Regions from separate parts of the Geobacillus sp. B4113_201601 genome, predicted to be linked through region 2. Evidence: a T-box and tRNA genes for the amino acid it is inferred to sense, from the RefSeq annotation. Region 2 holds a T-box; the other holds one or more tRNA genes.

Region 1 (6,516 bases), on a different contig from region 2:
TTCCTTTGTTTTGGCGGCCGTTTTGCCGACCTGTGAGGCGGGGCGGCAGCGAAGCGCTCGGCTGTCGAGAAGGCCAGTGATTTAGTGCAAAATGCTGCTGAGTTCCACCTATTTCTCAATTAGAGAAACTTCAAAGAATCAGCTTTCTTTTCTGAATGAAAATGCCTCCAATTGGTGTGTGACAGCGGTTTTTCACCGGCCTTCGAGACAAGCAGCGAAGCGTTTGGGCGCTGCGGCCGCCGGTCGTTGGACAAGAGGAATTTTTTCGCAGAAGGAGAGAGATGAGATGGAGAAACTGGAGACGTTGTTAGCGCAAATCGGCAACCGGAGCGAAACCGTGACAGGAACGGTCAACCCGCCCGTCTATTTTTCGACCGCCTACCGCCATGCCGGCATCGGAGAGTCGACTGGGTTTGACTACATCCGCACCGGCAATCCAACGCGCAAAATTGTTGAGGAGGCGATCGCGAAGCTGGAAGGCGGCGATCAAGGCTATGCGTTCAGCTCCGGCATGGCCGCCATTCAGACGGTGCTCGCCTTGTTTGAGAGCGGAGATGAGTTTCTCGTATCGGCCGACCTTTACGGCGGCACGTACCGGCTGTTTGAGCGCGGCTGGCGCAAGTACGGTCTTCGGTTCCATTATGTCGATTTTTCCGATCTCGATGCGGTGGAAGCGTGTATCAGCGAAAAAACGAAGGCGATTTTCTTGGAAACGCCGACAAACCCACTGATGCACGAGACCGATATTTCCGCGGTCGCCCAGCTTGCCCAACGGCACGGGCTATTGTTGATCGTGGATAACACGTTTTACACCCCGGTGCTCCAGCGCCCGATCGAACAAGGAGCCGATATCGTCATCCACAGCGCCACGAAATATTTAGGCGGCCATAACGATGTGTTGGCCGGCTTGGTCGTTGCCAAGGGAGAAGCGCTTTGTCAACGCTTGGCCGAGTACCATAACGCCATCGGCGCCGTCTTGTCCCCGTTTGACTCTTGGCTATTGATCCGCGGGATGAAAACGTTGGCGCTAAGGATGCGCCAGCATGAAGAAAACGCCAAGCGCATCAGCGCCTTTTTGCGCCAACATGAAGATGTGACCGACGTCTTATATCCAGGAAGAGGTGGGATGCTGTCGTTCCGGATTGCCGATGAAAAGTGGGTGAACGGATTTTTAAAAAGCTTGCGCCTTATTACGTTCGCGGAAAGCTTAGGCGGGGTTGAAAGCTTTATTACGTATCCGGCGACACAGACGCACGCGGACATTCCGGAAGACATCCGCATCCGAAACGGCGTCTGCAACCGGCTGCTCCGCTTCTCGGTCGGCATTGAACACGCCGATGATTTGATCGTCGACTTGGCGCAAGCGTTCAAAAACATGAAAGAGGTGTGAGCGATGGAACGGGAATGGTCGTTTTCGACAAAACTGCTCCATAACGAATGGAAAGTCGACCGCGCAACCGGGGCGGTGAGCGTGCCGATCCAACACGCCTCCACGTTCCATCAGTTTGATTTCGACTCATTCGGAAAATACGACTACAGCCGCTCTGGCAATCCGACGCGCGAGGCGCTTGAGGAGACGATCGCCGCCTTAGAAGGCGGTGTGCGCGGGTTCGCGTTCGCCTCGGGCATGGCCGCCATCTCCACGGCGTTGTTGCTCCTGTCCAAAGGCGACCATGTGCTTGTGACGGAAGACGTCTACGGCGGCACGTACCGGATCGTCACCGAAGTGCTGAGCCGATTCGGCATTGACTATACGTTCGTCGATATGACCGATCTCAAGGCGGTGGCGGAAAACATCCGGCCGAACACGAAAGTCATTTATATGGAAACCCCGTCCAACCCGCTGTTAAAAGTGACCGACATTCGCGCTGTCGTCGAGCTGGCGAAAGCGCACGGCTGTTTGACGTTTTTGGATAATACGTTCATGACCCCGGCGCTGCAGCGGCCGTTGGATCTCGGCGTCGACGTTGTCCTCCACAGCGCAACAAAGTTTTTAGCCGGCCATAGCGACGTCGTCGCCGGACTGGCGGTCGTAAAAGACGAGGAGCTCGGCAAACAGCTGTACAAATGGCAAAACGCCTTTGGCGCCGTCCTCGGCGTCCAAGACGCGTGGCTTGTGCTTCGGGGGCTAAAAACGCTTCACGTTCGGCTGAAACAGTCGTCCGCATCGGCCATGGCCATCGCCGAGTATTTGCTCCGCCATCCGAAAGTGGAAGAGGTGTATTATCCGGGATTGGCGAACCATCCAGGCCATGACATTCAACGCGGCCAAGCGGCGGGGTTTGGCGCCGTGCTGTCGTTCCGCTTGGCCGATGAAGAAGCGGTCCGGACGTTCGTCCGCCACGTCCGCCTGCCGGTGTTCGCCGTCAGCCTTGGGGCGGTCGAATCGATTTTGTCGCACCCGGCGAAAATGTCGCACGCCGCCATGCCGAAGGAAGAGCGGCTGCGGCGCGGCATTACCGACGGCTTGCTGCGGCTGAGCGTCGGGCTTGAGGATGTCAACGATCTGATCGCCGATATTGAGCAGGCGCTGTCGTTTGTGAAAGAACAACCGTCGATTTCGGCGCGCTAAAAGGCGGCGAACGAAAGCTCCGTTGTCGTGGGGGGAAGTGATGGACATGATCATCACGCAAATCTATCCCTGCGCCAGTGCCAACGCCGGCCGCGCCCGGAAGTGGTGAACATGGTCATCACACAAAGCGTGAAAAGACAGTGAACCAAAGCCCCGTCTGTCGCCGTGTTGCCGTTTTTCCGCCAACCGATGCCGAGGGCGCTCCAATCGTTCAACGTGGTCATCGCAAAACGGAGGGGGAAACCACTGCGTACAGCGCGGCGGTTGACGCCCATTCCCCCTCAGCACGGAACCGCCATGGAGCGCCTTCACTCGGCCGTAAACCCACCCCCGCGCCTCCCGGCAAAACGGCCGCCTTCGCCAAAGAACAGCGCCGCCGCGTCACTGGGCAATACGAAACCACCTGTCGCCGTTGCCCCCGCTCTTGCTTGAACCGTTCCGCCACCGATTGTTTGTTTAGGAGGCCGGTGATTTACTCGCCCAACCGCTTCTTCGGATCGTTTCTCAAGTAGAAAAAACTTGCTGCATCAGCCTCTATGTTCACGCGTTCCATCGCCGATCAAGGCAAACAGTGGGTTTTCACCAACCTTTTGAAGGGCGGTGATTTAAGGAAACAGGCCGCTTACCAGCTTCGTTTCTCAAATAGAAAAGCCCTGTCGCATCCAAGATCGGCTTGCAAACACTGCCCTATTGTTCAAGAGAAACAACCGTTTTTCACCAACCTTTTAGGGGAAGGCCGCTTTCCCTTTCTCAAACTGAACAGCGATTTTTTTAAAAAGTTGTTGACAACGCGTATGCTCGTCTATATAATTAAAAATGTGTTCGATAGCGGACAACAATATATGATTCCGTAGCTCAGCTGGGAGAGCGCCACCTTGACAGGGTGGAGGTCGCTGGTTCGAGCCCAGTCGGAATCATCAAGCGAAATCCCTTGAACCACAAGGCTTCAAGGGATTTTTTATTTTTGTTGTCATTCCTTTGAAAATTTATAAAACTAATTTGGAAAATTAACTATGTACAGGATGTTATTGAATGGTAAAATATTCATACAAGTAGTGATCAAATTAGAAACCAAACACGGTCTAAGCTTTGAGAATAATGAGTTAGCCATGACAAAGTTTCATGACACCTGTAGTATATACGAACATTTTGCAATTCGGTCTCATCGTCAAAAATAATTTTTTAGAAAGGAGTTGATGATGTATTTCATTCTACAAGGAATCCGCAGGTAAGGGCTATTTTTATGTTTACTCGATTTTATCTAGCACCACGGGTTGTAATTGGAGAATTTTTCTTCTCTGATTATCAATAATGGGAAGATGAATCAAGTTGGGATTATGTTTTAGAAGAGGAGCGAGCATATGAATACATCCGACTTAATACAATCGGCTGAAAAATTCCGTATAGAGGGCGATTTACAGAGTGCATTGATTTGCTCATTCTATTAGAAAAAATCGAAGCTGACAACCCTTTTGTTCAGTTAAAAATCGGCTTGACTTTAGATGCTATGGGTAAAGAACAAGAAGCGATACCTTACTATGAGAGAGCACTGTCGCTTGGGTTACCTGCTGAGCAACGATGTGTAGCATTATTATGTCTGGGTTCAAGTCTTAGAAATATAGGGCAGTTAGAACATTCCAAACACATTCTTAAGAGTGCAATCGAGGAATTTCCAAATCATATTGGAATACGTTGTTTCTATGCTTTGGCACAATATAGTGCAGGTGAGTATGGTGAGTCTGTTCGCACGCTCATAAATACAATACTGCTTCTTTCCCCTGAAAGTGTAAAACCTTTTGCACGAGGTCTTGAACATTACGCAGATGAATTAAAATGATATTGTTGAACCCTTGTGGAAGGAAGAGCGAATTAACTTCTATACTGTTATTTTCTGGTTAATTTTCTATTTAGAGGGATTAAATTGAGAGCAAAGAAAGCATTACCTATTTTATTGACATCAGCTATGTTATTTGGATCAGCACCGAGTAGTGTACCGATTCCTAATTTGGTATCGAAAGTAGAGGCAGCGACCGTTTCTGTTCCATATGTGAAACCAGAGATTATTGAACCTAAATGGGTGACAGGGAATATTGAAGGTGGCGGCGGAGGCACAATTCAAATAGAAAGTGTGGGATTTAGTACAGAAAGAACTCAACATGGGACGTTGGTATTAGAAATTAGGAGGAAGAATTTTTGTGGGGGGTGTTGGGAAAATTATAGACTTCAGGAAAATGTTACTCTACCAGTTTATCTTTATTCTGAACCTTATCAATTAGATGGAAGAGATGATTCAGCGGAAAGAGCTACTAACACATTAAATACAGTTGTTGATTATATGAATCGAGATTCAAAAGAGAATTATTACTTGAGAGTAGCTTTCTACATTACAAACCCAGACAACGATCATACTTATTGGTTGGGTATGATGGGATCTAACGATCGCAACTCCTTTTATTTAAGAGCTTATTTTTATCCAGATGTAAATCTTGTTCCGTTGTCTAAAGAACAGAGGGATCAGTATTTCAAAGGACAAAGCATTAGTAACGATACAAATGGCAGCAACAATAACAATAATGGTTCTAATACCAACAAACAGCCAATCATTCCAACGCCAAGCGTAAAGTACATTGGGAGATTGATAATTAAAAATAACAATGTTCCGATGTACAATCTGAAAGGTAAGATACATCGTAAGCTCAAAAAGAATGAAGACATTCGGGTGTACGGGATTCAAAAGGATCGGTATTTAGTTGGCGGAGGATACTATGTATTGAAGAATAGCAATACCTCTTTTTATCTAGGGACTATTTACTCTAAAAAGGGCGATATGGTTATCTACAACTCTAAGAGAAAACTGTATAAGAAGATTAAAGTAAACCAAAAAGTAAAAGTATATTCAACTAAGAATAATGTATATCAAGTTGGTGGAGGATACTATGTACTTCCTCAGAGTAACATTGTGTTTCAAAGATAGGGGAAAGTGAAATGAAAAAAACTATATCTTTGATTTTTACAGTATTCGCCTTCTTGATGCTATCGGGGTTCTCTTTTTCGCAGAATCCTAAACCCAAATCTTATTTAAACGGAAGTACAACGGTCTATTATTTCGATCTTCGGAGTCCTGAAAATCGAAGCGGTTTAATTAAGGCTAGTGGGCCACACTATCAAGAGAACCCCAATTTATGGACAGCTTTGGCTAACGGAGCAAGAGCGTATAAGAATATGTGGTATAACGTGTCCGCATGGGAAAGCCAATCAATGCCGTCAGGAGCGATTATTCTAAAACAAAGAGATCTTGTGTGGAAAGGGAGTTTGCAAACTAGCATTGATTCGGCTATCAGTAGTCTGAGAAAACAGTATCCTAATTATGACATAAAAGAAGTCATGGTCTATCCGGTTCACTATCCAAGGACTTATCCTGTTTCTGCTGCCGATGCTCTAATGTTAATGGCGGAAGATGAGTACCAAAAAAGTTCAGAACTTGATCTGGAAATTGATATGGGTTTTTCTACAGTACCAAAAATAGAAAGACCATTTGGTGGGGGCACGTTCCACAGTTTGGGATACACGAGCTTTATATTTTCCAACACCCCCATTCAAAGCTAGTGATGGAAAAATCTATACATTTAATAACATAAAGGCTCTTCACCACAAAATGTACTTGACAATCAGGTTATTTTCTGATCAAGGGTACAAAAAATGCGAAATTTCCTGTATGGTAAAGGTGACCAAACCATCAACCATGATGGAAGCGTTCGCCGCGTGTGCCGATTGTTAAGCCAACGTCCAGAAAAATGAACAGAAGAAGAGAGACAGGAAGTTCGACAATGGTGCCAAGAAAGTGCTTATTTACGTGATGTCTATCAAGCCCTTCAACATTTCCGTTACGTATCCAAAAGCCAAACAAGAAAGCAAGCCGAAACTCGTTTGACCCAATGGTTTGA
Region 2 (22,020 bases):
TTGAAGGCCATGAAGGGGTGCTGACCGTCGAGGTCGATGCCGAGCAAGTAAACAAAGGCTTGGACGCCGCGTTTAAAAAAGTGGTGAAAAATATTACGCTTCCGGGCTTCCGCAAAGGAAAAGTGCCGCGCGTTCTGTTCGAAAAGCGGTTTGGCGTCGAGGCGCTTTACCAAGACGCGCTCGACATTTTGCTTCCGGAAGCGTATGCGAAAGCGGTCGAAGAAGCGGGCATTGAACCGGTATCCTTGCCGGAAATCGACATCGAGCAAATGGAAAAAGGTAAAAGTTTGATTTTTAAAGCGAAAGTGACCGTCAAACCGGAAGTGAAGCTCGGTCAATACAAAGGGCTTGAAATCGAAACTATCGATGCAACAGTCACGGATGAAGATGTCGACAATGAGCTGAAACGTCTGCAAGAAAACTATGCCGAACTGGTCGTCAAAGAAGACGGAACCGTGGAAAACGGCGATACGGTTGTGATCGACTTTGAAGGATTTGTCGATGGCGAGCCGTTTGAAGGCGGCAAGGCGGAAAACTATTCCTTAGAAATCGGCTCAGGCACGTTCATTCCTGGATTTGAAGAGCAGCTCATCGGCATGAAAGCAGGCGAGGAAAAAGAAATTCAAGTGACGTTCCCGGAAGAGTATCATGCCGAACAGCTGGCCGGCAAACCGGCGACGTTCAAAGTAAACGTGCACGAAGTGAAAGCGAAACAGCTGCCGGCGTTGGATGATGAGTTCGCTAAAGACGTCGATGACGAAGTGGAAACGCTCGACGAACTGAAGGCGAAAATCCGCGCCCGGCTCGAAGAAGCGAAAAAGAATGAAGCGGAAACCGCGCTGCGCAACGCGGTCGTCGAAAAAGCGGCGGCCAATGCCGAAATCGATGTTCCCGAAGTCATGATCAAAAACGAAACGGACCGAATGCTTCGCGAATTTGATCAGCGCCTGCAAATGCAAGGGCTGAACTTGCAGCTGTATTATCAGTTCTCCGGCCAAGACGAGGCGGCGCTGCGGGAACAAATGAAAGAAGACGCTGAAAAACGGGTGCGCGCGGCGCTGACGCTTGAGGCGATCGCCAAGGCGGAAAACATCGACGTGACCGACGAAGAGGTGAACGAGGAGCTCAACAAAATGGCGGAAGCGTACAACTTAAGCGTTGACAAGTTAAAAGAGCTGCTCGGTAGTCTCGATGGCGTCAAAGAAGACTTAAAATGGCGGAAAACGGTCGATTTTCTTGTGGAGCACAGCAAGGTTGCGGCATAATAATAGTGGTAAGCAAAGAACAAGGCGCGAGACGTTCGTGCCTTGTTCTTTATCTCCTGCATAGCGTCTGAACGGCAATTTTCAAACTTTTCTAACGGATTGCAGTTTTTTCATTCGCTTTTTCGCAAACACTTATGGTAAAATAGCGGATACATACGCTTTGGACATCAAAGAGCAGCGGAAATAGATACATACGCAGGCGCGATTTCGTTAGCAAGGGGTGAATGACATGTTTAAATTTAATGATGAAAAAGGGCAGTTAAAATGCTCGTTTTGCGGCAAAACGCAAGACCAAGTGCGCAAGCTGGTCGCCGGTCCGGGCGTTTACATTTGCGACGAGTGCATCGAGCTATGCACGGAAATCGTCGAAGAGGAGCTCGGCAACGAGGAAGAATTTGAGTTTAAAGATGTGCCAAAACCGCTGGAAATCCGGGAAATTTTAGATGAATACGTCATCGGGCAAGACGAAGCGAAAAAATCGCTTGCCGTCGCCGTCTACAACCATTACAAACGCATCAATTCCGGCAGCAAAATCGACGATGTCGAGCTGTCGAAAAGCAACATTTTGATGATCGGGCCGACAGGGAGCGGGAAAACGCTGTTGGCACAAACGTTGGCGCGCATTTTGAACGTGCCGTTTGCCATCGCTGACGCGACGTCGCTCACGGAAGCTGGCTACGTCGGCGAGGACGTCGAAAACATTTTGTTAAAGCTCATCCAAGCGGCTGACTACGACGTCGAACGGGCCGAAAAAGGCATTATTTACATCGACGAAATCGATAAAATCGCCCGCAAATCGGAAAACCCTTCCATCACTCGCGACGTTTCGGGCGAAGGGGTGCAGCAGGCGCTGTTGAAAATTTTAGAAGGCACGATCGCCAGCGTTCCGCCGCAGGGCGGCCGGAAACATCCGCATCAAGAGTTCATCCAAATCGACACGACGAACATTTTGTTCATTTGCGGCGGAGCGTTTGACGGCATCGAGCCGATCATCAAGCGCCGCCTCGGCAAAAAAGTGATCGGGTTTGGCGCGGAAATGAACCAGGCTGACGTCGATGAGAAAAACTTGTTGTCGAAAGTGCTGCCGGAAGACTTGCTCAAGTTTGGGCTCATTCCGGAGTTCATCGGCCGCCTGCCGGTCATTACGACGCTCGAGCCGCTCGATGAACAAGCGCTGATTGACATTTTGACGAAACCGAAAAACGCCATTGTCAAGCAATACCAAAAAATGCTGGAGCTTGATGGCGTAGAGCTCGAGTTTGAGGAAGCGGCGCTCCGCGAAATCGCGAAAAAAGCGATTGAGCGGAAAACGGGGGCGCGCGGTCTGCGCTCGATCATCGAAGGGATTATGCTCGATGTGATGTTTGAGTTGCCGTCGCGCGAAGACGTGCAAAAATGCATCATCACCGTTGACACGGTGCGCGGCACGAAACCGCCGACGCTCATCCGCCATGACGGCACCGTCATCGAGCAAGAACGGAAAACATCGGCTTGATGGAGAAACCGCCTTTTTCCGGCGGTTTCTTTTTTTGCCCCCATGCCCTAGGCGCCGGCCGGCGCTTTTTTGTTTATTCCCGTCCGTTCCCGGAGATACTATCATACGACATACTATTAGAGGCAGGAGGATATCGGGGCATGGACTGGACGAACATCGTGCTTCTTATTCAGCTGTTTTTCGGGGTCATCATCGGCCTTTACTTTTGGAATTTGCTCAAAGGACAGCGCGTGCAAAAAGTTTCGATTGACAAAGAGTCGCGCAAAGAGATGGAACAGCTCCGCAAGCTGCGTTCGATTTCGCTCACCGAGCCGCTGGCAGAAAAAGTGCGGCCGAAACGTTTTGATGACATCGTCGGCCAAGAAGATGGCATCAAGGCGTTAAAGGCGGCTTTATGCGGGCCGAATCCGCAGCATGTCATCATTTACGGTCCCCCTGGCGTCGGCAAGACGGCCGCGGCTCGGCTCGTTTTGGAAGAAGCGAAAAAAAATCCGCTCTCCCCGTTTCAGAAAAATGCGGTGTTCGTTGAGCTTGACGCGACGACGGCGCGTTTTGACGAGCGCGGCATCGCTGACCCGCTCATCGGCTCGGTGCACGACCCGATCTATCAAGGGGCCGGGGCGATGGGGCAAGCCGGCATCCCCCAGCCAAAGCAAGGGGCGGTGACGAACGCCCACGGCGGCGTATTGTTCATCGACGAGATCGGCGAGCTTCATCCGATTCAAATGAACAAGCTGCTCAAAGTGCTGGAAGACCGGAAAGTGTTTTTTGAGAGCGCCTATTACAGCAAAGAAAATCCGCAAATCCCAAGCCACATTCACGACATTTTTCAAAACGGGCTGCCGGCTGACTTCCGCCTCGTCGGGGCGACGACGCGCACGCCGAACGAAATTCCTCCGGCCATTCGCTCCCGCTGTTTGGAAGTGTTTTTCCGCGAACTCGATCAAGACGAGATCGCTCTGATCGCGAAAAAAGCGGCAGAAAAAATTCGCTTGAACGTGTCAGAAAGCGGCATTCGTCTTTTAGCCGCCTACGCCCGCAACGGCCGGGAAGCCGTCAACATGATGCAAATTGCCGCTGGGCTAGCGATCACCGAGAACCGCGACCACATTGTAGACAAAGACATTGAATGGGTGATCCAAGCGAGCCAAATGGCGCCGCGCTACGAAAAGAAAATTGCGTCCGCTCCGGCCGTCGGTGTGGTGAACGGCTTGGCGGTGTATGGCCCAAACACTGGCGCGCTTCTTGAGATTGAAGTGACCGCCTTGCCGGCAAAAGGAAAAGGATCGGTCAACGTCACCGGCATTGTCGAGGAAGAAAGCATCGGCAGCGCGGAAAAATCGGTGCGACGCAAAAGTATGGCGCGCGGTTCGGCGGAAAACGTGATCACCGTGCTGCGGGCGATGGGCGTGCCGGCGGATCGTTACGACATTCACGTCAATTTTCCGGGCGGCGTGCCGGTTGACGGCCCTTCGGCCGGATTGGCGATCGCCGTTGGTATATATTCTGCCATTTACCAATTACCGGTCGACCATACCGTCGCCATGACTGGAGAAATCAGCATTCGCGGCTTTGTGAAGCCGGTGGGCGGCGTCTTTGCCAAAGTGAAAGCGGCGAAACAGGCAGGAGCGAAGAAAGTGATCATTCCCCTAGAAAACCGGCAATCGTTGCTAGCGGAAATCGACGGCATCCACCTCATTGCCGTTCGCCGCTTGGAGGAAGCGCTCGTCCACGTGTTCGGCGAAGAGGCGCTGCGCCGCGGACCGGCGTTGCTGCCGGCGGCGCTCGACCGATCCGAGAAAAAGCTCGTTTGATGTCGCGAGGCGAAGGAAACGGACCGCGGGCGCGAAGGAAAGCGGTCCAGCGGCGGAAGGCCTGCTTCGCTCTTTCCTCCTGCCCGGCTTCGGCGCGAGCGGATCGCGGCCGAAGTCGGCTTTTCTTTGCCGGCAAAACGTTCATCAAATTTTACAAACCCAGTGTATATAGCTGACCTCGAAAACAAACCGAAGGAGCAAAACGTTCATCAAATTTTACAAACCCGGCCGTCGTACTATACAATAAACGAATAGAAGTGAGATGTGGAGGTGTTCGGCGTGAACGGAAAGAAAAAGGAGGCGGCCATCCCGCTTTTGCCGTTGCGGGGGTTGCTTGTGTTTCCGACGATGGTTCTTCATTTGGACGTCGGGCGCGAGAAGTCGGTGAAAGCGCTCGAGCAAGCGATGGTCGAGGACCATATGATTTTGCTGGCGTCGCAAAAAGACGTGGCCGTCGACGAACCGGACATGGATGATTTATATAAAATGGGGACGATCGCCCGCGTCAAGCAGCTGTTGAAACTGCCAAACGGCACGTTTCGCGTGCTTGTCGAAGGCGTCGCCCGGGCGCTGATCACTGAGGTGGTGAGCGAAGAGCCGTACTTTTCCGTCAAAGTCGAAAAGTTTGCCGATCGGGCGGCGAAAGATTTGGAGGATGAGGCGCTCAAACGGACGATGCTCGAGTATTTTGAGCAATACATAAACTTGTCCAAGCGGCTGTCGGTCGACATTTACGCCTCGATCGCCGACATCGATGAACCGGGGCGGATGGCCGATATCATCGCTTCGCATTTGCCGCTGAAACTGGAGGAAAAACAGCGCATTCTGGAAACGATCGATGTCAAAGAGCGCCTCAATCGAATCATTCAAATTTTACACAATGAAAAAGAAGTGCTTCAGCTTGAGAAAAAAATCAGCGCCCGCGTCAAACAATCGATGGAGCGGACACAAAAAGAATATTATTTGCGCGAACAAATGAAGGCGATTCAAAAAGAGCTCGGGGAAAAAGAAGGGAAGACAGGCGAGGTCGAGGAGCTGAAAGAAAAAATCGAGGCGGCCGGCATGCCGGAGCATGTGAAAGAAACCGCGCTCAAAGAGCTGGACCGCTACGAAAAAATTCCGGCGACTTCGGCAGAGAGCGCGGTCATTCGCAACTATCTCGACTGGCTCATCGTCTTGCCGTGGTCGAAAGAGACCGAAGACATTCATGACATCAAACGAGCCGAGGCCATCTTGCATGAAGAGCACTACGGGCTCGAGCAAGTGAAAGAGCGGGTGCTCGAATTTTTATCGGTCAAACAGCTCACCCAGTCGCTCAAAGGCCCGATCCTTTGCCTCGCCGGGCCGCCGGGGGTCGGGAAAACGTCGCTCGCCCGTTCGATCGCCAAAGCGCTCGGCCGCCGTTTTGTGCGCGTTTCGCTTGGCGGCGTCCGCGACGAATCGGAAATTCGCGGCCATCGCCGCACCTACGTCGGGGCGATGCCGGGCCGCATCATTCAAGGAATGAAAAAAGCCGGCACGATCAATCCGGTCTTTTTGCTTGATGAAATCGACAAAATGTCAAGCGATTTTCGCGGCGATCCGTCAGCCGCCATGTTGGAAGTGCTCGATCCGGAGCAAAACCATACGTTCAGCGACCATTACATTGAAGAACCGTACGATCTATCGAAAGTCATGTTTATCGCCACCGCCAACCATTTGGCCACCATTCCGCAGCCGCTGTTGGACCGGATGGAAGTCATCCACATTCCTGGTTATACGGAAGTGGAAAAGCTGCACATCGCCAAGCGGCATTTGTTGCCGAAGCAGCTCGCTGCGCACGGCTTGAAAAAGGCGGCGCTCCAAATTCGTGACGAGGCCATGCTGACGATCATTCGTCATTACACGCGCGAAGCCGGCGTGCGGGAGCTGGAGCGGCAGCTGGCCGCCATTTGCCGGAAAGCGGCCCGTCTGATCGTTTCCGGGGCGAAAAAGCGGGTCGTGATCACGGAAACCAATATCGAGGAGTTTTTAGGGAAACGGAAATACCGCTACGGCCAGGCCGAAGCGAAAGACCAAGTCGGCGTGGCGACCGGGCTCGCCTACACGGCGTTTGGTGGCGATACGCTCGCGATTGAAGTGTCCTTGGCCAAAGGAAGCGGCAAGCTCGTGTTAACCGGGAAGCTCGGCGATGTGATGAAAGAGTCGGCGCAGGCGGCGTTCAGTTATGTGCGTTCGCGCGCCGAGGAGCTCGGCATTGATCCGGCGTTTCACGAAACGCACGATATCCATATCCATGTTCCGGAAGGCGCGGTGCCAAAAGACGGCCCGTCCGCCGGCATCACGATCGCGACGGCGCTCATTTCTGCCTTGACCGGCAAACCGGTGAACCGCTTCGTCGGCATGACCGGGGAAATCACGCTGCGCGGCCGCGTGCTTCCGATCGGCGGCCTGAAAGAGAAAACGTTAAGCGCCCATCGCGCCGGGCTGAAAACGGTCATTTTGCCGAAGGACAATGAAAAAGATTTAGCCGATATTCCCGACACCGTGAAGCGCGATCTCCATTTTGTGCTCGTCTCTCATCTTGATGAAGTGCTGCCGCACGCATTGGTGGGATGGAAGCCATGAACGTCACGAAAGCGGAACTCATTATCAGCGCGGTCAGACCGGAGCAATATCCGGACGGCGGGCGGCCGGAAGTGGCGCTCGCCGGCCGCTCGAACGTCGGCAAATCGTCGTTTATCAACAAAATGATCAACCGGAAAAACTTGGCGCGAACGTCCTCTAAGCCGGGAAAAACGCAAACGTTGAACTTTTACTTGATGAATGACTCGTTTTATTTTGTCGATGTCCCTGGCTACGGCTTTGCCCGCGTCTCGAAGCAGGAGCGGCAAAAATGGGGGAAAATGATGGAGACGTACTTTACGAAGCGCAAGGAGCTCCGGGCCGCCGTCCTTCTTGTCGATTTGCGCCATCCGCCGACGAAAGACGACATCATGATGTACGAGTTTTTGAAGCATTACGGGATCCCGGTGATCGTCGTCGCGACGAAAGCGGATAAAGTGCCGCGCGGCAAACAGCAAAAACACGCGAACATCGCGCGCGAGACGTTGCGGATGGCTGACGGCGACCCGCTTCTTTTGTTTTCCGCCGAGACCGGCCAAGGGAAAGAGGAGGTGTGGGCGGCGCTTTTGCCGTTTGTTTCCGGTTAGGCTTCGCCGCCCCGCTATTTTCGCCTTGCCCACAACAAATACACGCCGACGGCGACCAGCCCGAGCGGCCAAAACGATAAGAAGGAAGACAAGCCGGCTTGGACAAGGGAAAACAGCGGCTGGATGCGCCCGGAAAACGTCGCTATGGCGAAAAGAAGCAAAAACAGCGCACCGAAGCCAGCCCCGCTTTTTTGTTTGCGGCCGCTGGCGAAAAAAGCGATGGCCATGATCAAAAAAAAGACGTTGACGCCACGGGGCCACGATGGAAACGCGGCGGGGAGCATTAATTCGAGGCCGAAGCCTAGTAACAGGAAGCCGGGAAAAATAAACTGATGCTCGCGCGCCGAATACGCTTGACCGAGCAACGATGCGCCGCAAATGGCAAGCAATGCTGGCCAGCCTTGAAATAACCGCAACACTGGCGCCTCGAGCTGCCCGGCGAGAAAATACAGCCCGAGGCCGATGAACAAGATGCCGGAAAATGCTGTTTTGTTTTTCATCGCTGCGCCCCCGTTTCTTCTTTTTTTGCACCTGCTGAGAGCAGAAGAACTGTTTACAGTTTAGCATAGCTTGGCCGCCATGTTCACAATTTTTGCGAAAGCGGTTGATTCCATTATGGATCCAATCCGCTAGCTTGGCTACCATGTTCACAATTTTTTCAAACGGAACGATGGACAGTTGTGGTATAATGATGAAAGGAACGCATCTGTAAGGGGAGATGGCATCGTGCAAATTTTGGCTGTTAGCGTCAACTACAAGACCGCCCCTGTAGAAATTCGCGAAACGTTGGCGTTTAGCGAGGCAGAGCTCGGCGAAGCGATGGCGCAGCTCGCCAACCAAAAGAGCGTGCTTGAAAACGTCATCGTTTCGACGTGCAACCGGACGGAAATTTACGCGGTCGTTGATCAACTGCATACCGGCCGCTACTATATAAAATCGTTTTTAGCCGACTGGTTCGACATCGAAGTGGCGGCGATCGCCCCGTATTTGCGCACGTTGGAAGGGGAAGCGGCGATCCGGCATTTATTTCGCGTCGCCGCCGGACTCGATTCGATGGTGCTTGGGGAGACGCAAATTTTAGGACAAGTGAAGACGAGCTATTTGCTGGCTCAAGAGCGGGGCACGACCGGAACGATTTTCAACCACTTGTTTAAGCAGGCGGTGACGTTTGCCAAACGCGCTCATTCGGAAACCGGCATCGGCGCCCATGCTGTGTCGGTTAGCTATGCGGCGGTCGAGCTGGCCAAGAAAATTTTTGGCCGCCTTGCCCATCAGCATGTGCTCATTATCGGCGCTGGCAAAATGGGGACGTTGGCGGCGCAAAACTTGCACGGCAGCGGCGTCGGCAAAGTGACGGTCGTCAACCGAACGTTGGAAAAAGCGAAGCAGCTCGCCGAACAATTGGCCGGCGAGGCGAAGCCGCTCGGCGAACTGTCGTGTGCGCTCCTTGAAGCCGATATTGTCATCAGCTCCACAGGGGCCAAAGGCTATCTGTTGACCAAAGAGATGATGGCGCCGCTCGAGAAAATGCGCAAAGGCCGGCCGCTCTTGATGATCGACATCGCCGTGCCTCGCGATTTGGATCCGGCGTTGGCCGAGCTTGAGACGGTCTTTTTGTACGACATCGACGATTTGCAAGACGTCGTCGCGGCGAACGTGGCGGAGCGGCAGAAAGCGGCCGCCCGCATCGAAACGATGATCGAAGCGGAACTCGCGGCGTTTGGCCAATGGATGCAAACGCTTGGCGTCGTGCCCGTGATCGCCGCTTTGCGCGAGAAAGCGCTCGCCATTCAGGCAGAAACGATGAAAAGTTTAGAGCGGAAGCTGCCGCATTTGTCGGAGCGTGACTGGAAAGTGCTGAACAAGCATACGAAAAGCATCGTCAATCAGTTGTTGCGCGACCCGATTTTGCAGGCGAAGGAGCTCGCCGCCGGACCGAACGCCGACGAAGCGCTCCAGCTGTTTGCAAAAATTTTTAACATCGAGGACATGGTGAACGCCGAGCGCCATCACATGCAGCAGGCGAACGCCGAACGGCGCGATGAGCAGGGCGTTGATGCGGCCCGCGCTGCCCGTCCGTCATGGCAGCTGTAAGGTGGGATTTGTCGTGCCGCTTGTCTATGAATTGTCCATTTCGCTTTATATTGTATCGATTCTTCTATACTTTATCGATTTTTTGCAGCAAAACCGGAAGGCGAACGAAATCGCCTTCTGGTTGCTTTCTGTTGTATGGTTTTTGCAAACCTTGACGTTTGCCTTCCGCATCATCGAGACGAAGCGCTTTCCGATTTTGACGATGTCGGAAGGTCTTTATTTTTACGCTTGGCTGCTCATCACGCTGTCGCTCGTCATCAATCGGCTGCTGCGCGTTGATTTTATCGTGTTCTTTACCAATGTGCTCGCGTTTTTCATTTTGGCCATTCATACGTTTGCGCCGTCCTCGCAGTCGCCCGCGGTGGCGGAGCGGCTCGTTTCCGAACTGTTGATCATTCATATTACGCTCGCTCTTGGAGCTTACGCGGCGTTTACGTTGTCGTTTCTGTTTTCCGTGCTGTATATGCTGCAATACAGCTTGTTGAAAAAGAAAAAGTGGGGGGCGCGGCTTTGGCGGATGGCCGATTTGTCCCGGCTTGATTTTTGGTCGTATGTTTTAAACTTGCTCGGTTTGCCTATGTTGTTATTGGGATTGATCCTTGGCGTCATTTGGGCGTATATCCAAATCGACCATTTTCATTGGTATGACGCGAAGGTGCTCGGCTCGTTTGTCGTTCTGCTCGTTTATGCGATCTATTTTTACAAACGAGTGGTTCGGCAGATGCAAGGCAAGACGATCGCGCTATGGAACATCGGCTCGTTTTTGTTTTTGCTCGTTAACTTTTTCTTGTTTGGCAGTTTGTCAAAATTTCATTTTTGGTACTCATGATTGAGGAGGAGCGAGATGCGGAACATTGTCGTTGGCTCGCGGCGCAGCAAGCTGGCGTTGACCCAGACGAATTGGGTCATCAACGAATTGAAGCGGCGCGGGGCGCCGTTTACGTTCGAGGTGAAAGAAATCGTCACGAAAGGGGACCGCGTGCTCGATGTCACCCTTTCCAAAGTGGGCGGCAAGGGGCTGTTTGTGAAAGAGATCGAGCATGAGTTGCTCGTCGGCGGTATTGATATGGCCGTCCACAGCATGAAAGATATGCCGGCGGTGCTGCCGGATCGGTTAGTCATCGGCGCGGTGCCGCGCCGCGAAGACGCGCGCGATGTGCTCGTCAGCAAAGGAAAGCGGACGTTGGCGGAGCTGCCGGCCGGAGCGGTGATCGGCACGAGCAGTCTGCGCCGTTCCGCTCAGCTGCTCGCCTACCGCCCGGATGTGACGATCAAATGGATTCGCGGCAACATCGATACGAGGCTGGCGAAGTTGGAAAACGGCGAGTACGACGCCATCGTGCTGGCGGCTGCCGGTTTGGCGCGCATGGGCTGGAGCGATGAGGTCATCAGCGACTATTTGCCGCTCGATGTATGCGTGCCGGCGGTCGGTCAAGGGGCGCTTGCCGTCGAGTGCCGCGCCGATGATCGCGAGCTGCGCGAGTGGTTGAGCCGTCTGAACGATGAAGAGACGGAGCGGGCGGTCAGAGCGGAGCGCGCCTTTTTGCAGCAGATGGAAGGGGGCTGTCAAGTGCCGATTGCCGGCTACGCCGAAACGGATGGCGGCATGGTGCGCCTGACCGCCTTGGTCGCCGCTCCGGACGGCAAAGAAGTGTATAAAGAAATCGTCGCCGGCGCCGATCCGGAAGCGGTCGGCCGGCAGGCGGCCGCCATCTTGAGCGAACAAGGGGCGAAGGAGCTGATCGAACGGGTGAAAAAGGGGCTGGAAGGTTGATGGGCGCGCTTGTCGGCAAGACCGTGCTGGTGACGCGCGCGAAGGACCAGGCGGCGCCGTTTTCCGCGAAGCTGCGGGAAGCCGGCGCCATCCCGGTCGAGATTCCGCTCATTGCCATCCGTGAGGCGGCGAGGCCGGATGCGCTGGCGGCGCTGGCCACGCGGCTTGGGGACTATGACTGGCTTGTGTTTACGAGCGCGAATGCGGTCCGCTGCTTTTTTCCCTATGTTTCGCCGTCGCAGTCGCTGCCGAACGTCGCCGCCGTCGGCCGGAAAACGGCGGCGGCGCTCGCGGAGTACGGGGTGGCGCCGGCGCTCGTGCCGGATGATTTCACCGCCGAGCGGCTCGCCGTGTTGCTCGCTGGACGCCTGCGCCGCGGAGCGCGGGTGCTGTTTGTCAAGGGGGATTTGGCGCGTCCTGTGCTGCCGGCCATGCTGCGGGAAGCCGGCGCGGTCGTCGAGGAGTTGACGGTGTATGAGACGGTGCCAGATGCGAGCGGACGAGAGCAGCTCTTGTCGCTGCTTCGCGCGCGCAAGGTCGATGTCGTGACATTGATGAGTCCATCAGCGGTCACCAGCCTCGTCCGCCTGCTCGGCCGCGAAGCCGCCTTCCTTCTTTCCGGCACGGCTGTCGCCTGCATCGGGCCGGTGACGAAAGACGCGGCGGAGCGGGAAGGAATCGCCGTCCAGATTTGTCCCACTGATTACACGGCCGATGGTATAATCAGAGCGATGGAACAATATTTTTCCATGGAGGGGACGCGCATGACATTACCGTTTGACCGCCATCGCCGTCTGCGGCAAACAGCCGCCATTCGGGCGATGGTGCGGGAGACGCATCTTCATGTTGATGATTTCATCTATCCACTGTTTGTCGTGGAAGGGAGCGGCATTCGCCGCGAAGTGTTGTCGATGCCGGGGGTGTACCATTTATCGCTCGATCGTCTGCCAGAAGAAATCGATGACATCGCCAAGCTTGGCATTCGGGCGGTGATGGTGTTTGGCGTGCCCAATGAAAAAGACGAGGTCGGTTCGCAGGCGTACTGTGAAACCGGAATCGTTCAGCGGGCGATTCGCCAAATCAAAGCGCAGCATCCGGAAATGGTCGTGATCGCCGATACGTGTTTGTGCGAGTATACGAGCCACGGCCATTGCGGCGTCGTGGAAAACGATCAAGTGCTGAACGACCCGTCGCTTGAGCTGCTCGCCAAGACGGCGGTCAGCCAAGCGCAGGCGGGCGCTGATATCATCGCCCCGTCGAACATGATGGACGGATTTGTCGCCGCCATTCGCCGCGGGCTTGACGAAGCCGGGTTTGTGAACGTGCCGATCATGTCGTACGCGATCAAATACGCGTCGGCGTTTTACGGCCCGTTCCGCGAAGCCGCGGACAGCGCGCCGCAATTCGGGGACCGGAAAACGTACCAAATGGATCCGGCCAACCGCCTCGAGGCGTTTCGGGAAGCGGAGTCGGATGTCAAAGAAGGCGCTGATTTCTTGATGGTGAAGCCGGCGCTCGCCTACATGGACATCATCCGCGACATTAAAAACCGGTTCCCGCTGCCGCTTGTCGCCTATAATGTGAGCGGCGAATATTCGATGATCAAAGCGGCGGCGCAAAACGGCTGGATTGACGAAAAGGCGGTCGTGATGGAAATGCTGACTGGAATGAAGCGGGCGGGCGCTGATCTGATCATTACGTATTTTGCGAAAGATGTAGCCCGTTGGCTTGCCGAATAGAAAGGGGGCGGAATCGTGCGCAGCTATGATCGTTCAAAAGCGGCTTATGAAGAAGCGGTGCGGCTGATGCCGGGCGGAGTGAACAGCCCGGTGCGCGCCTTCAAGTCGGTTGGGATGACGCCGATTTTTATGGCGCGCGGCCAAGGCTCGAAAATTTACGATATTGACGGCAATGAATATATCGACTATGTGTTGTCGTGGGGGCCGCTCATTTTAGGACATGCCCATCCGCACGTCGTTGAGGCGTTGAAGCGGGTGGCGGAGCAAGGAACGAGCTTCGGCGCCCCGACGCTGCTTGAAAATGAGCTCGCCAAGCTCGTCATCGAGCGGGTGCCGTCCGTCGAGGTCGTGCGCATGGTCAACTCCGGCACTGAGGCGACGATGAGCGCTTTGCGTTTGGCGCGCGGCTATACGAAACGCAACAAAATCCTTAAATTTGAAGGCAGCTATCATGGCCATGGCGATTCGCTGCTCATTAAAGCCGGCTCCGGCGTGGCGACGCTCGGTTTGCCGGACAGCCCGGGCGTGCCGGAAGCGGTCGCCCAGCATACGATCACGGTGCCGTACAACGATTTGGACAGCGTCCGCTATGCGTTTAGGCGGTTTGGCGAAGACATTGCGGCGGTGATCGTCGAGCCGGTCGCCGGCAACATGGGAGTCGTGCCGCCCGTTCCCGGCTTTTTGGAAGGGCTGCGCGAGGTGACGAAACAATACGGCGCTTTGTTGATTTTCGATGAGGTCATGACCGGATTCCGCGTCGACTACCATTGCGCGCAAGGGTATTACGGCGTGGAGCCGGATTTGACGTGCCTCGGCAAAGTGATCGGCGGCGGCCTGCCGGTTGGGGCGTACGGCGGCAAAGCGGAGATCATGGAGCTTGTCGCCCCGAGCGGGCCGGTCTATCAAGCGGGCACGCTGTCCGGCAATCCGCTCGCCATGACGGCCGGTTACGAAACGCTGCGACAATTGACGCCGGAAGTGTACGAAGAGCTTGGTCGCAAGGCGGCTCGCCTTGCTGACGGTCTTCATCAGGCGGCGGAAAAGTACGGCATTCCGCACACGATCAACCGCGCTGGATCGATGATTGGCTTTTTCTTCACAAACGAGCCGGTCATCAATTACGAGACGGCCAAAACGTCCGATTTGGAGCTGTTTGCCGCCTATTACCGGGAGATGGCGAACGAAGGCGTTTTCTTGCCGCCGTCGCAATTTGAAGGGCTGTTTTTGTCGACGGCGCATAGCGATGAAGACATTGAATATACGATCGCCGCTGCCGAACGGGTGTTTACCCGCCTGCGCGGCTAAACGAAACGAGGGTGTCCCAAAAGCGGGATACCCTCTTTCGTTGCTGCATAGACGTGCTGACTGCTTCTGCCGTGATCGGTGGTGCCGATCGTAAAGGCTCAGCCCGATTTTTTTATCATACTGTCCTTTTTTCGCTCATACAATGGATACTGTCATAGAAACCATTTGGCGAAGGGACGGAAGGAGGAGGCCCGGTTGGAGCAGTCGTATTTGCGTTTTTCGCTCGAAGAATCGGTCTGGTTTCAAAGCGGACAGGAAGTCGCCGAGTTTTTGTCCATTTCTCTCGATCCGGTCATTTCCGTTGAGGAGTATGATCAATATATCACGATTCGCGGCGCGCTTGAGTTAAGCGGGGAGTTCCGCTCAGCGCAGCCGAAACTAGCTGCTGCCGAGGAAGAGGACGCGTTTGACTTGGCGAGCTATCGGTTCATTCAGCACATCGCGGTGCGCGACGACGGCGTCAGCGAACTGTCGCACCGATTCCCTATTGATATCACGATTCCGAAAAACCGGATTCGCTCGCTTGATGACGTGTACGTGACGGTCGAATCGTTTGACTATGAGTTGGGCGACAATGGCCGGTTGGTGGTGACCGCCGATATTTCCATCAGCGGCATCAGCGACGCGCCGCTCGCTTCCGAGTTGCCGGCTGATGAGGAAGAAGAGCCGCTGTTTGCCCCGTTTGAATCAGTGGCCCGCAAAGAGGTGGATGATCCCGAACCGTCTGCATTCGCTTCTCCTTTTCGCTATGAAGCGGATGAATCATCGGCGCTTGCCGCTAGCCGCCATGAAGAAGTAGAAAATGAAACAGAGCCGTTTCTGCCGCTTGAGACGGAAACGAAGGCGGTCAGCGCGCCAGCGGATGACGAGACCGATTCCCTCTTGCCGTCCGCCGAGGCCAAAGTATCGATCGGGGCGGCGAAAAAAGAGAAGGAAGAAGGGACAGAGGAGACGAAAACGAAAAGCGAAAATGCGCTCTATTTGACAAAACTGTTTGCGAAAAGCGAGACGGAAGAGTTTACGAAAGTGAAAATTTGCATCGTCCAGCAAGGGGATTCGTTGGACAAGATTGCGGAACGATATGAGGTGACCGTTTCTCAGCTTTTGCGCGCCAACGATTTGGAAAGCCCGGATGACGTCCACGAAGGGCAGCTGCTCTATATTCCGGCCATGGCGGGAAGCCGTTCGTTCTCATGAACAGGGTGCTTTCCGCTTCTTTTGCCGTCAAGGGGGCATCACGATGGATGGACGGTTTGCCAGCCAGCGCGCTCTGCTTGCCCAATATGGGGTGACGCCGGAGCGCATCGAACAGCGGGGCAAAGTAGCGAAAGTGTACACGACAAACGGCGTTTTCGCTTTAAAGGCGCTCCATGACGAACGGGAGGCGGCAGCGGTTTGGCAGTCGCTTCGCTACTATGGCCGCCGTTGTCCGCCGGTGTACGGGACGCGCCAACAGTCACCGTTTGCGGTCGATGGAGGCCGCCTTTATTATTTGCAGGCTTGGCATGATCAAGGGGTGAAAGCGGACGACGAGGTTGTCCGCTCTTTCTTTCGCGGGTTGGCCGAGCTGCACCGCGCCACCATCCGCACGGTGGCGGTAAAAGAGGAAGAAATCGAAGCGTACCGCCAGCAAAAAAAGAACGAATGGCAACGAGCGCGAGCTTTATGGGAAGAGCGAGTCGAAACGTATGAATCGGCGTGGTACATGTCGCCGTTTCAGCTCCAATGCTGCACCTATTTTCATGAAGTGATGCGCGCGTATTCGTTCGCCGAGGAGCAGTTGGCTGCGTGGGAGGAGGCGCTCAAGGAAACGAAGCAATGGCGGACGGCTTGGGTGCACGGAAAAGCGCGCCTCTCCCACTACGTGGCGCCGTATTGGATCAGCTGGGAGCGGGCGCATTGGAATTCGCCGGTATACGATTTGATCGCCGCGTTTCGCACCCATGTTCAAACGTTTCCGCCGCTTGCGCGGGCGTGGTTTGATGGCATCGATGAATATGAAAAAGCGCTGCCACTATCCGCCGGGGAGCGGGCGTTTTTATACGGCCACTTGGCCGAGCCGCGCGGGTTTGTCCGCTGTTTGGAGCGATATGAAGCCACCCGGCGGACGGAACGGAACGAGCGGGCCTACGTCGCCGCCTTGCAGCGCTGTTATTTTGCCTTTAAAAACATGGAAGCGGTCGTCATGCATCTTGTCCAGCGCGATGCCGCACAGCAACAAAAAGAGATGAGTGACGCCGAAGCGCCGATCGATGAACACGGTCAAGGCTAAATCCATCCTCGAACAGAAATCCGGAAACGCCTATGAGGCCGGTGATTTAGGGAAAAATACTGCTGATCCCATCTGTTTCTCAATTAGAGAAACCTTGCACAATCAACTTTCTTTTCTGAATGAACATGCCGCCGATTCGTGTGTGACAGCGGTTTTTCACCAGCCTTCTATGGCCATGGAAGCCGAAAACGTTGGTGAAAAACCGTTCGTTGCCTTGAGCGATGATAAGTTGAATGTTTGTTTTACATCCCATTTTCTAAATCCATTCCAAACGGAACGCGACAGCCGCCAACACAAGAATGGCCAATAAAAGCACGTCAAACGTTGTCGGCAGCAAAATGGTGCGGATCGCCTGAAAAACGGCGAGCGGAATGATCACTTGGGCGCAGATGGCGCGCACTTGCCGCAGCCACGGCGGCCATGAGTACGGATTGAAACGCCGCATCGGTCGTCCCTCCTTCTCCGGTTTACTATACAATATGAGACGGGCGAACGTTTGTCACCAAATGGCTTTCTGTCGAATAAATCAATAAAAACTTGGCAAAGATGATGGACAATGGTAGTATAATAATCGAACGACGATGACGATAAAAGCGAAGACGGGGAGGAGTACAGCGGCCCGCGCCTGCAGAGAGGGAAATCAGAAGCTGCGAGATTTCCTAGGATGGCGGCTGCTGGAAGGTCGCCCTTGAGCTGCTTCGTTGAAAGGCGCTGCTGCCGAGTAGAGGAAGCCGGTTGATTGCCGTTATGCCAATGAAGCGCTTAAGCCCTAGAGGGCGGTGGTTGAAAAACGCCGTTTCAAGATGCCTTTTTCCCAAGCCGGAGATGCGGCTGTGGTATGGGAACGGCGCTCTGCTTCCATCCTCTAGATCGCTGGTGAGAACGGTTGTTTCTCTTGAGCAGTGGGGAGCGTGCGAAAGGCGGTCCTGATGCGACAGGGCTTTTCGATTTGAGAAACGAGGTTGGGAAGCGTCCGGCTCCCTTCCATCCCCAGCCTTCTAGGCTTAAGAAAAAAGGTGGTACCGCGAAAGCAGCTCCTTTCGTCCTTTTCGGATGAAAGGGGCTTTTTTGCTTGCCGATCGGATGATGCACTCCGTAGGCAACAGCTATTGTCGATCACATGAAGGAGGGAACAAAAGTGGCACAGCATGAAGTGTCAATGCCGCCCAAATACGACCATCGCGCCGTTGAGGCGGGGCGTTATGAATGGTGGCTGAAAGGCAAGTTTTTTGAAGCGACCGGCGATCCGGACAAACAACCGTTTACGATCGTCATTCCGCCGCCGAACGTCACCGGCAAACTGCATTTGGGGCATGCGTGGGATACGACGCTGCAAGACATCATTACCCGCATGAAGCGGATGCAAGGCTATGACGTTCTTTGGCTTCCAGGGATGGATCACGCCGGCATCGCCACCCAGGCGAAAGTGGAAGAGAAGCTGCGCCAGCAAGGATTGTCGCGCTACGATTTAGGCCGGGAAAAATTTTTGGAAGAAACGTGGAAATGGAAAGAAGAATACGCCGGCCATATTCGCAGCCAATGGGCAAAATTAGGGCTTGGCCTCGATTACACGCGCGAGCGGTTTACGCTGGATGAAGGGCTCTCCAAAGCGGTGCGCGAAGTGTTCGTCTCGCTTTACCGGAAAGGGCTCATTTACCGCGGCGAGTACATCATCAACTGGGACCCGGTGACGAAAACGGCGTTGTCGGACATTGAGGTGGTGTATAAAGAAGTAAAAGGCGCGCTCTATCATTTGCGCTATCCGCTCGCCGACGGCTCGGGCTACATTGAAGTGGCGACGACCCGTCCGGAAACGATGCTCGGCGACACGGCTGTGGCGGTTCATCCGGATGATGAGCGGTATAAGCACTTGATCGGCAAAATGGTGAAATTGCCGATCGTCGGCCGCGAAATTCCGATCATTGCCGATGAATATGTCGATATGGAATTCGGCTCCGGGGCGGTCAAAATTACGCCGGCGCACGACCCGAACGATTTTGAAATCGGCAACCGCCACAACTTGCCGCGCATTCTCGTCATGAACGAAGACGGCACGATGAATGAAAACGCCATGCAATACCAAGGGCTTGACCGGTTTGAATGCCGGAAGCAAATCGTCCGCGATTTGCAGGAGCAAGGCGTCCTCTTTAAAATCGAGGAACACGTCCACTCGGTCGGCCATAGCGAGCGGAGCGGCGCGGTCGTTGAACCGTATTTGTCAACGCAATGGTTCGTGAAAATGAAGCCGCTCGCTGAAGCCGCCATCAAGCTCCAGCAAACGGACGGAAAAGTGCAGTTCGTGCCGGAGCGGTTTGAAAAAACGTACTTGCACTGGCTGGAAAACATCCGCGACTGGTGCATTTCGCGCCAGCTTTGGTGGGGGCACCGGATTCCGGCGTGGTACCATAAAGAAACGGGTGACATTTACGTCGACCATGAGCCGCCGAAAGACATTGAAAACTGGGAGCAAGACCCCGACGTGCTTGATACGTGGTTCAGCTCGGCGCTTTGGCCGTTCTCGACAATGGGGTGGCCGGATACCGACTCGCCGGACTACAAGCGCTATTACCCGACCGATGTGCTTGTCACCGGCTATGACATCATTTTCTTCTGGGTATCGCGCATGATTTTCCAAGGGCTTGAGTTCACCGGAAAGCGGCCGTTTAAAGACGTGTTGATCCACGGTCTTGTCCGCGATGCCCAAGGACGAAAAATGAGCAAGTCGCTCGGCAACGGCGTCGATCCGATGGATGTGATCGACCAGTACGGCGCCGATGCGCTCCGCTATTTCTTGGCGACCGGCAGCTCGCCGGGCCAAGATTTGCGCTTCAGCACGGAAAAAGTCGAAGCGACGTGGAATTTTGCTAACAAAATTTGGAACGCCTCGCGCTTTGCCTTGATGAACATGGGCGGCATGACGTACGACGAGCTCGATTTGAGCGGCGAAAAAACGGTCGCCGACCATTGGATTTTAACGCGCTTAAACGAAACGATCGACACGGTGACAAAGCTCGCCGACAAATACGAGTTTGGCGAAGCCGGGCGCACGCTGTACAACTTTATTTGGGACGATTTGTGCGACTGGTACATTGAAATGGCGAAACTGCCGCTGTACGGTGATGATGAGGCGGCGAAAAAGACGACGCGTTCGGTGTTGGCGTATGTGCTTGACAACACGATGCGCCTGCTTCATCCGTTCATGCCGTTCATTACCGAGGAAATTTGGCAAAACTTGCCGCATGACGGCGAATCGATCACCGTTGCTCCGTGGCCGCAAGTGCGTCCCGAACTGTCGAACGAAGAAGCGGCTGAAGAAATGCGGCTGCTTGTGGACATCATCCGCGCGGTCCGAAACATTCGCGCTGAAGTGAACACGCCGCCGAGCAAGCCGATTGCGCTCTACATTAAGACAAAAGACGAGCACGTGCGGGAAGCGCTTTTGAAAAACCGCGCTTATTTGGAACGGTTCTGCAATCCGAGCGAGCTGGTCATCGACACCGATGTCCCGGCGCCGGAAAAAGCGATGACCGCCGTCGTCACCGGGGCGGAGCTTATTTTGCCGCTTGAAGGGCTGATCAATATTGAAGAAGAAATCAAGCGGCTTGAAAAAGAGCTTGACAAGTGGAACAACGAAGTCGAGCGCGTCGAAAAGAAACTGGCCAACGAAGGCTTTTTGGCGAAAGCGCCGGCCCATGTCGTCGAAGAAGAGCGGCGCAAGCGGCAAGATTACATCGAAAAACGCGAAGCGGTGAAAGCGCGCCTCGCTGAGCTGAAACGGTAGACAAACGATCTTGCGGTTGATTATGATGAAGACGAATCCGCCATCAGGCGGGTTCGTCTTTTTCGCTGGCGGAAGCCGTCCGGCCCATCGCCAGCCTTTCGATCTTGATCTTCTCAAGGGAGGAGTCGTGAAGATGATCCGCACATATGAGGAAGCCGTCGCTTGGATTCACGGGCGGCTGCGGCTTGGCATGAAGCCGGGGCTAAAACGGATGGAATGGATGATGGAAAAACTCGGCCACCCGGAGCGCCGCGTCCGCGCCGTCCATATCGGCGGAACGAACGGAAAAGGGTCGACGGTCGCTTATTTGCGCTCGATTTTGCAGGCGGCGGGGTATTCGGTCGGGACGTTCACTTCGCCGTATGTCGAGCAGTTCAACGAACGGATCAGCGTCAACGGCGAACCGATCGGAGATGAAGAAATCGTGGAGCTAGTGCGAGTCGTTCAGCCGCTCGCGGACGAGCTTGAACGGACGGAACTTGGCGGACCGACCGAATTTGAAGTGATTACCGCCATGATGCTCTATTACTTTGGCAAACAACACATTCAAGATATCGTGCTCATTGAAGTCGGACTCGGCGGCCGGCTCGATTCGACGAACGTCATTTATCCGCTCGTTTCCGTCATTACGAACGTCAGCTATGACCATATGAACATCTTAGGCGATACACTTGGGCAAATTGCCGCTGAGAAAGCGGGAATCATCAAATCCGGCGTGCCGCTCGTGACAGCGGTCAACGAGCCAGAGGCGTGGGAGGTGATCGTCAAGACGGCCGCGGAGCGGAAAGCGAAAACATATCGGCTCGGCGTTGATTTTACCGTCTCCGACCAGCAAACGACCGCGGAAGGGGAGCAATTTTCGCTTGTCACGCCGTTTTCTGAATACCGCGATGTGCGCATTCACATGCCCGGCGCCCATCAAGTCGAAAACGCGGCGGTGGCGGTGATGGCGGCCGAACTATTGCGGCTTGGCTATTCATTTTTGATCGACCCGGAGCATATCGCCGCTGGGCTGGCTTCAGCTGCTTGGCCCGGCCGCTTTGAGAAGGTGAGCGACAAACCGCTCGTCATTGTCGACGGCGCCCATAACGAAGCCGGCATCCGCGCGCTCGTGGACACGGTGCGCGCGCATTACCCGGACAAACGCATCCACGTCTTGTTTGCCGCGTTGGCGGACAAGCCGCTTGCGCCAATGATCCGGCTGCTTGACGAGCTGGCTGACACGATCACGTTTACGACGTTCGATTTTCCGCGCGCCGCTCAAGCAGAAGCATTAGCCGCTCTCTCTTC

The links. The T-box of region 2 lies ahead of B4113_RS09890 (valine--tRNA ligase). A T-box ahead of a tRNA ligase gene usually reads a tRNA of that ligase, here a tRNA-Val.
Region 1: it encodes a tRNA-Val, which carries the amino acid that the T-box ahead of B4113_RS09890 (valine--tRNA ligase) is inferred to sense. The anticodon was not compared.

The regions. Positions count from the first base shown of each region.
Region 1 is NZ_LQYX01000111.1:65,839-72,354, forward strand. Features, by position in the region: gene B4113_RS15565 (methionine biosynthesis PLP-dependent protein) at 287-1,390, shown strand; gene metC (cystathionine beta-lyase) at 1,394-2,572, shown strand; tRNA gene B4113_RS15585 (tRNA-Val) at 3,417-3,489, shown strand; gene B4113_RS15590 (tetratricopeptide repeat protein) at 4,005-4,409, shown strand; gene B4113_RS15595 (hypothetical protein) at 4,494-5,546, shown strand; gene B4113_RS15600 (hypothetical protein) at 5,558-6,178, shown strand; partial or broken gene B4113_RS19160 (transposase) at 6,287-6,516, shown strand, end outside.
Region 2 is NZ_LQYX01000074.1:221,035-243,054, forward strand. Features, by position in the region: gene tig (trigger factor) at 1-1,265, shown strand, start outside; gene clpX (ATP-dependent protease ATP-binding subunit ClpX) at 1,495-2,760, shown strand; gene lonB (ATP-dependent protease LonB) at 2,901-4,574, shown strand; gene lon (endopeptidase La) at 4,854-7,181, shown strand; gene yihA (ribosome biogenesis GTP-binding protein YihA/YsxC) at 7,178-7,765, shown strand; gene B4113_RS09845 (LiaI-LiaF-like domain-containing protein) at 7,780-8,265, opposite strand; gene hemA (glutamyl-tRNA reductase) at 8,492-9,859, shown strand; gene ccsA (cytochrome c biogenesis protein CcsA) at 9,822-10,688, shown strand; gene hemC (hydroxymethylbilane synthase) at 10,704-11,633, shown strand; partial or broken gene B4113_RS20515 (uroporphyrinogen-III synthase) at 11,633-12,346, shown strand; gene hemB (porphobilinogen synthase) at 12,398-13,372, shown strand; gene hemL (glutamate-1-semialdehyde 2,1-aminomutase) at 13,388-14,677, shown strand; gene spoVID (stage VI sporulation protein D) at 14,873-15,874, shown strand; gene ysxE (spore coat protein YsxE) at 15,918-16,949, shown strand; gene B4113_RS20525 (hypothetical protein) at 16,930-17,259, shown strand; gene B4113_RS09885 (hypothetical protein) at 17,206-17,394, opposite strand; T-box leader at 17,537-18,000, shown strand; gene B4113_RS09890 (valine--tRNA ligase) at 18,070-20,730, shown strand; gene B4113_RS09895 (folylpolyglutamate synthase/dihydrofolate synthase family protein) at 20,864-22,020, shown strand, end outside.